3 regions of the Achromobacter sp. ISS7 genome follow, and region 3 is predicted to be linked to each of the others. Evidence: predicted binding sites of a transcription regulator. Region 3 holds the regulator's gene; each other region holds the start of a gene.
The links. Region 3 encodes LexA, which represses DNA repair genes until DNA is damaged. Its sites were predicted from a motif close to ACTGTATNNNNATACAGT; they were not measured.
Positions count from the first base shown of each region.

Region 1: imuA (translesion DNA synthesis-associated protein ImuA) is a predicted target of LexA. The motif match lies at 1,313-1,330, and genes of this name have one in related genera.
Region 2: AC1HFW_RS31885 (LexA family protein) is a predicted target of LexA. The motif match lies at 1,236-1,253, and genes of this name have one in related genera.

Region 1 covers NZ_JAWRZD010000001.1:1,388,221-1,390,486, forward strand. The annotation lists gene AC1HFW_RS06435 (Y-family DNA polymerase) at 1-618, opposite strand, end outside; gene imuA (translesion DNA synthesis-associated protein ImuA) at 548-1,246, opposite strand; gene AC1HFW_RS06445 (amino acid permease) at 1,439-2,266, opposite strand, start outside.
Region 2 covers NZ_JAWRZD010000002.1:71,472-73,737, forward strand. The annotation lists gene AC1HFW_RS31880 (Y-family DNA polymerase) at 1-831, opposite strand, end outside; gene AC1HFW_RS31885 (LexA family protein) at 795-1,235, opposite strand; gene AC1HFW_RS31890 (hypothetical protein) at 1,438-2,266, shown strand, end outside.
Region 3 covers NZ_JAWRZD010000001.1:2,796,203-2,798,468, forward strand. The annotation lists gene AC1HFW_RS12495 (amino acid aminotransferase) at 1-448, shown strand, start outside; gene lexA (transcriptional repressor LexA) at 609-1,259, shown strand; gene lon (endopeptidase La) at 1,371-2,266, opposite strand, start outside.

The DNA of each region.
Region 1 (2,266 bases), 1.4 Mb from region 3:
TTGCAGGCCGGCGCGCGGCAGGGCGCGCAGGTCGGCCAGCGTGTGGCAGCCGATGTCGTTGAGCCAGTCCAGGCGCGGTTGGGCCTGCGGCAGCAGGGCCACGGGCAGGGCGTCGAGCCGGCGCGCCAGCGTGCGCGGGGTCAGCACCCGGCGCGGTGGCCGGCGCCCGCTGCGGTGCGCCAGCAGCCAGGCGCCGGCGGCGGTGGGCGCCATGCCCAGCGACACGCGCAGGTCGAGCGCGGCCAGCGTCGCGGCCACGCGCCGGTGCAGCGCGCGCGGCCCGCCAAAGAACAGCAGGCTGGCGCCGACGCTGAGCAGCACGGTGTCGTCGCCGGACAGCGCGACCTCGGGGGTGTATTGCAGCAGCGCCAGCGCCGCGCCCTGCAGGGTGTCGGCCTCGGCCACCGGGTCGCGCGTCAGCAGCTCGACCTCGGGCGCGATGGCGGCCGCGCCACCGCGGCGCATGCCCGGCCGCACGCCGGCCTGGCGCGCGGCGGGCGTGAGGGCGGCGACGCGTTCCTGGTCGAGGACCGCGCAGGCCTGCGCCTCATGCGGCCAGTGCGGGCGCAGTGCGTCCAGCGGCAGGCAGCGCAGGTAGGCGGCGATCCAGAGGCGCATGGCGGGTGGGCGCGAGGACGCCGGGCTCCAGGCCCACGTACAGCGGGGCCTCGCAGACCGGTCCCCGGCGCTTGAGAATATGGACGGACAGCCCGCCCGGCGCGGGCGCGAGCGCCAGGCGCAACGGGGCGGGGGTGGCGTGCTGCGCCGCGCTGGCCGGGCGCAGGGCGACGAACAGCAGGTCGCTGGCCTGGGCCGCCAGGTGCAGCCGGCGCAGCGATTCGGGGCGCACGTGCGGCAGCCAGCAGAGCAGGGCGCCGCAGCTGCCGTTTTTCAGGATCTGCTCGGCGGCCCAGAGGGCGTCCAGGGGTTTTTCGGGGGCGACCCAGAGCAATTGGCGCGGATCGAGCCGCCAGCTCATCCAGCTGGCGATGTGCGGCGCGTGCGGCGGCTGCACCAGGGCGATGGCGCGGCGCGTTTCGAGCTGCGCCAGGGCCGGGCGCAGCAGGCGGATTTCGCCGATGCCGGGTTGCGGCGACAGCAGCTCGATCAGCGAACCCAGCGGCCAGCCGCCGTCCGGCAGCTCGGCCGACAGGGCGGCGTGGCCGGTGGGCAGGCTGCGGGCGGCGCCCCGGGCAAGCTGGGTGGCGCGCCACAACGCGGGATGGATCTGTTCTGGGGACGGCATGGCGGCTGGACGACCCGGTTCTCCTGGGGTGGAGGGCAGTCGGGCCGCCCTGGGAAATCAATGATTGCTGTATGAATATACAGTATTTTACCCGACGCGAAAGCGTCGGGATGTATCCCGGGATTGCACTGCCATGGAGGGGGATTCAGGGCCGGAGGGCCGGGCCGCCGCACGGGGCGGCCCGGTGCCGCGTCAGGGGCGCGCGGCGGCGCCGGCGGCGACTGGCGCGTCCTGGCCGACGCCGGCGGCGCGGTCGGCCTCGAAGCCGTAGAACTGCATGTCTTCGTAGCGGATCCAGCGCGACTTCCTGACCAGCCGGTGGCCGATCCAGAACGCCAGGAACAGCGGGATCGCCAGGTAGGTCGAGACCACCCCGATCCAGTCGATGCGCTCGTCCAGGAAGGCCTGGTAGTTCTGGCCCAGCGTGACCAGCAGGCACAGCACGAAGGCCAGCAGCGGGCCGAACGGGAACAGGCCGGCCTTGTAGGGCAGGTTGGCGGTGTCGTAGCCGTGCTTCACGTAGCCCTGGCGGAAGCGGTAGTGGCTGACCGCGATGCTGAGCCAGACGATGAACTCGGTCATGCCGGCGAAATTCAGCAGCCAGATGTAGACCGCCTTGGGGCTGTAGACCACGCTGAACATGCACAGGCAGGCCAGCGCGGTGGTGGCCAGCAGTGCGTACAGCGGCACGCCGTTGCCGGTCAGGCGCTTGAACACGGCCGGCGCCTGGCCCTCGACCGCCATGTTGAACAGCATGCGGGTGGCGGCGTACATGCCCGAGTTGCCGGCCGACAGCACCGAGGTCAGGATCACCGCGTTCATGATGGTGGCGGCCGACAGCAGCCCGGCGTGCTGGAACACCAGCGTGAACGGGCTGACGGCGATGTCCTCGACTTCGTTGCGCAGCAGTTGCGGGTCGGTATAGGGAATCAGCAGGCCGATGATCAGGATCGCCAGCACGTAGAACAGCAGGATGCGCCAGAACACGTGGTTGATGGCGCGCGGCACGTTGCGGCGCGG
Region 2 (2,266 bases), on a different contig from region 3:
TGTGGCGATCGCCTCCCGCAGATCTGACTCTGCATGGACCGGCCGGCCGAACGATCGGCTACACATGATTTGCTGCTTGTCTGCGGGTACGTCGTCCCAGGGTATGCACGCCTCTCCAGCCAGCTCTCGCGCGGTTCGGGCCAGTACCACGGAGAACTCGGCGCGGATCTGGGCCAGGTCGGCTACGGCCAGGTCGGCGGCCGTGTGTATATCCAGTGATCGCAGCCGCGGCGCTAAGCGTCGACCCACACCCCATACGTCGTCGATCGGAACATGGCGCAACGCGCGCAGACGCGACACATCGTCCAGCTTCGCCAGATCGCACACCCCCTGCAGTCTCGGGATCTTCTTGGCCAGATGATTCGCCAACTTGGCGAGCGTCTTGGTCGGGCCAATCCCGACACATGTCGGGATGCCGATCCATTGGCGCACACGGTCTCGGATGGCGGTGCCAATCTCGCGGCCTGAGCCAGGTACGCCCGTCAAATCGAGAAAGGATTCGTCGATCGAGTAGATTTCCTGCGCCGGCGCGAACTGACCGACAACGTTCATCATGCGGTCGCTGAGGTCGCCATAGAGGCTGAAGTTGGCTGAGAGGGCAATCAAACCTTGGTCCACCAGGTGGCGAATCTTGAACCACGGGTCGCCCATCGCGATGCCGAGCGCCTTTGCCTCTGCTGTGCGTGCGATCGCGCAGCCGTCATTGTTCGACAGCACGATCAATGGCCGCCCCTCGAGGCTGGGGCGCATGACCCGCTCACACGAGCAGTAGAACGAATTGCCGTCAACGAGAGCTATGCGGCGCCCGGAAGATGGCATTTGATCGTCCATGTGACTACTCCCCACACAACCAGCTCCTGCCCATCGCGCAGCTCGATGTTCGGAAACGTCGGATTCGCCGCATCCAGGCGCACGCGGCGGCCGCGGCGATACAGGCGCTTGATGGTGTACTCACCGTCGACCACGGCGACGACGATCTGTCCATGCGCCGGCGTGACTGACCTGTCGACCACGGCGTAATCCCCATCGTCGATACCAGCCTCACTCATGGACGGCCCCCGCACGCGCATAAAGAATGTGGCGTCGGGCTGGCGCATCAGTAACTCGTTCAGATCTAGCCTCTGCTCGGCATGGTCCTCCGCCGGGCTGGGAAATCCGCACTGGACCGTTCCCGATATAGCGCGTACTGGGATGGGGCCGGGGAGGGCGCGCACTGGGGCGTTCATGGCATCCATACTGGATATAAAACCAGTATTGTACTAGGTGTGATTGGCATGCTGGTACCGGGCGCCGCCCGGTGCCTGCAGCTCCGAAGCGCTGGCGCGAATCTGCTCAGCCGGCGCATGGATCGCAGTCAAGACCCCGTGCTCGCCGATCTTGTGGGCGGGTATCGAAGCCAGTTATGCTTGCGCGCTTAGCGGACCTGGGGATGAACTCGTGAGTTTGGCACATCTACAAAGACGGAAATTGCTTCACGAATGGAGCGATGCGCTGTTGGGTCTGACCTCATCGAAGGCTAAAACTAGTCTGGCATCGGAAGCGTTTTTGTTGGCTTGTGCGCATACTTTCAAGCAGGTACGCAACTCGGATCTTCCATGGGCCGTCGGCGAAGAAGGAATCACAGCGAGCATGATGGCCATGCTCTTCGTGAATCTTCGCTGGACGTCAGGGATAAACCCCCCAAAGAAGGGTACGGCGGTTGAATGGCGCCAGTACGACAAGAATGGTCATGGTGCGCATTCCGAATCTAAGTCGGGTGCTGATTTTGCTATTCTGATTCAGAGCCCGAATGCCTCTATGCTCCGCTTGGGAGTCTTTCAGGCCAAAAGAGCGAGTAAGCCTGCGACCAAGACCGGATGGACATTCAACCGCGGTCAGGCCATCTCGGAGACGTTTGAACCGTTGAATTCGAAAGGGGAAGAAAAAAGGGTTCAGTTCACTGATTTGGTCGGAAGCTGTCTTCGACTGCACGAAGCGCTCCGTCCAACTGACGCGCCTGCGAAAGTTAAAGATGATCTCGATTGGGTTCAGTATTTGGGATATCTGCCTACTGACCATGGCTATCGCGTGCTGCGCCACGAAATATCGCAAATGAGCAACCGATACGACGCCCTTATGCGAGCCATCATTGAAATCGTGATCAATCCGACTTGTGCTCGTACGTCAATTTCCGACGTGGAGCACGTTAAATTTTGTCGCGATTGGTTCGAGCATCTGTCGGTTGGTTGGACTATGCCTGAGGCATCTCGCACTGGGGAACGAACGA
Region 3 (2,266 bases):
CTCGCTGTACGGCGAGCGCGTCGGCGCCCTGACCGTCGTCTCCGGCAGCAAGGACGAAGCCGTCCGCGTGCTGAGCCAGCTCAAGCGCGTCATCCGCACCAACTATTCCAACCCGCCCACCCACGGCGGCACGATCGTCTCCACGGTGCTGAACTCGCCCGAGCTGTTCGCCATGTGGGAAGAAGAACTCGGCGCCATGCGCGACCGCATCCGCCTGATGCGCAAGCAGCTGGTCGAGAAGATCAAGGAACACGGCGGCAAGCAGGACTTCAGCTTCGTGCTGGAGCAGCGCGGCATGTTCTCGTACTCCGGCCTGACCTCGGCCCAGGTCGACCGCCTGCGCGAAGAGCATGGCGTCTACGCCGTCTCCAGCGGCCGCATCTGCGTCGCCGCGCTCAACAGCGGCAACATCGACCAGGTGGCCAAGGGCATCGCCGCGGTGCTGTAAAGCGCCCCGCCGGCCTGCGCCAACCCCAAACGGGACCTTCGGGTCCCGTTTTTATTGCCCGCTTGGTGGCCGCGCCCGATCCGCGCTTGCTTTTTTGCGTTATGTCCCCCAGAATGCCGCTGTATATATGTACAGTCCGACTCACCAACGGATCATCGCCATGGCCAGCAAACTCACTGATCGTCAACAGCAAATCCTGGACCTCATCCGGCAAACCGTCGCGCGCACCGGCTTTCCGCCCACCCGCGCCGAGATCGCCCAGGCCCTCGGATTCCGCTCGCCCAACGCGGCCGAAGACCATCTGAAGGCGCTGGCCCGCAAGGGCGCCATCGAGCTCACCGCCGGCGCCTCGCGCGGCATCCGCCTGAAGGACGCCTCGCCCGCCCAGACCCAGGCGCCGCTGCCCCTGCCCGGCCTGGCGCAGCTGCTGCTGCCGCTGGTGGGCCGGGTGGCCGCTGGCAGCCCGATCCTGGCGGCCGAGCACGTCGAACGCGAGATCGGCGTCGATACCAGCCTGTTCGCGCAGACCCCCGACTACCTGCTCAAGGTACGCGGCATGAGCATGCGCGACGCCGGCATCCTCGAAGGCGACCTGCTGGCCGTCAAGAAGGCGTCCGAGGCCCGCAATGGCCAGATCGTGGTGGCGCGGCTGGGCGACGACGTCACCGTCAAGCGCCTGCAGCGCCAGAACGGCCGCATCGAACTGCTGCCCGAGAACCCCGATTTCAATGTCATCGTGGTCGAAGCCGACCAGGAATTCGCGCTGGAAGGCATCGCGGTCGGGCTGATCCGGCCGCACACGCTGCACTGATTTCCCCGCTTGTTCCGGCGCCGGTTCGATCGCCGCGCCAAAAAAAGAAACCCCGCGCAAGCGGGGTTTCTTTTTGAAGGCCGCCCCTTGCGGGGCGCCTCGGGCCAGGCATCAGTGCTTGAGCACCGGATCCGTCGAGCCCGGTTCCGCCGGCTTGGCGACCAGCGGTTCCTTGACCGCTTCGTCTTCAGCCAGCGGCTCCGGCAGGCGTTCCAGGGCCAGTTCCAGCACCTTGTCGATCCAGCGGACCGGCACGATCTCGAGATGGTTCTTGACGTTGTCCGGGATCTCCGCCAAATCCTTGACGTTTTCTTCCGGGATCAAGACCGTCTTGATGCCACCGCGGTGGGCGGCCAGCAGCTTTTCCTTCAGGCCGCCGATCGGCAGGACTTCGCCACGCAGCGTGATCTCGCCGGTCATGGCGACGTCGGCGCGCACCGGGATGCGCGACAGGGCCGACACCATGGCCGTGGTGATCGCGATACCGGCGGACGGACCGTCCTTGGGCGTCGCGCCTTCCGGCACGTGCACGTGCATGTCGTGCTTCTCGAACACGCTGTCGGCAAAGCCCAGGCGACGCGCCCGCGAGCGCACCACCGTGCGGGCCGCCTCGACCGATTCCTTCATCACGTCGCCGAGCGAGCCGGTGCGTTGGATCACGCCCTTGCCGGGCATGTCCGCCACTTCGATCGTGAGCAAGTCGCCGCCGACTTCCGTCCAGGCCAAGCCGGTCACCTGACCGATCTGGTTTTCCTTTTCGGCCATGCCGAAGGTGTAGCGGCGCACGCCGAGGTAATCGCTGAGGTTGTCGCCCGTGACATTGACCGGCTTGAGTTCGAAGGTCTTGCCTTCGGCCTTGGCGCGATCACTCTGGGTCAGCAACTGCTTGATCACCTTGCGGCAGATCTTGCCCACTTCGCGTTCGAGCGCGCGCACACCGGCTTCGCGGGTGTAGTAGCGCACGATGTCGCGCAGCGCGCTGTCATCGACGGTCAGCTCGGTATCCT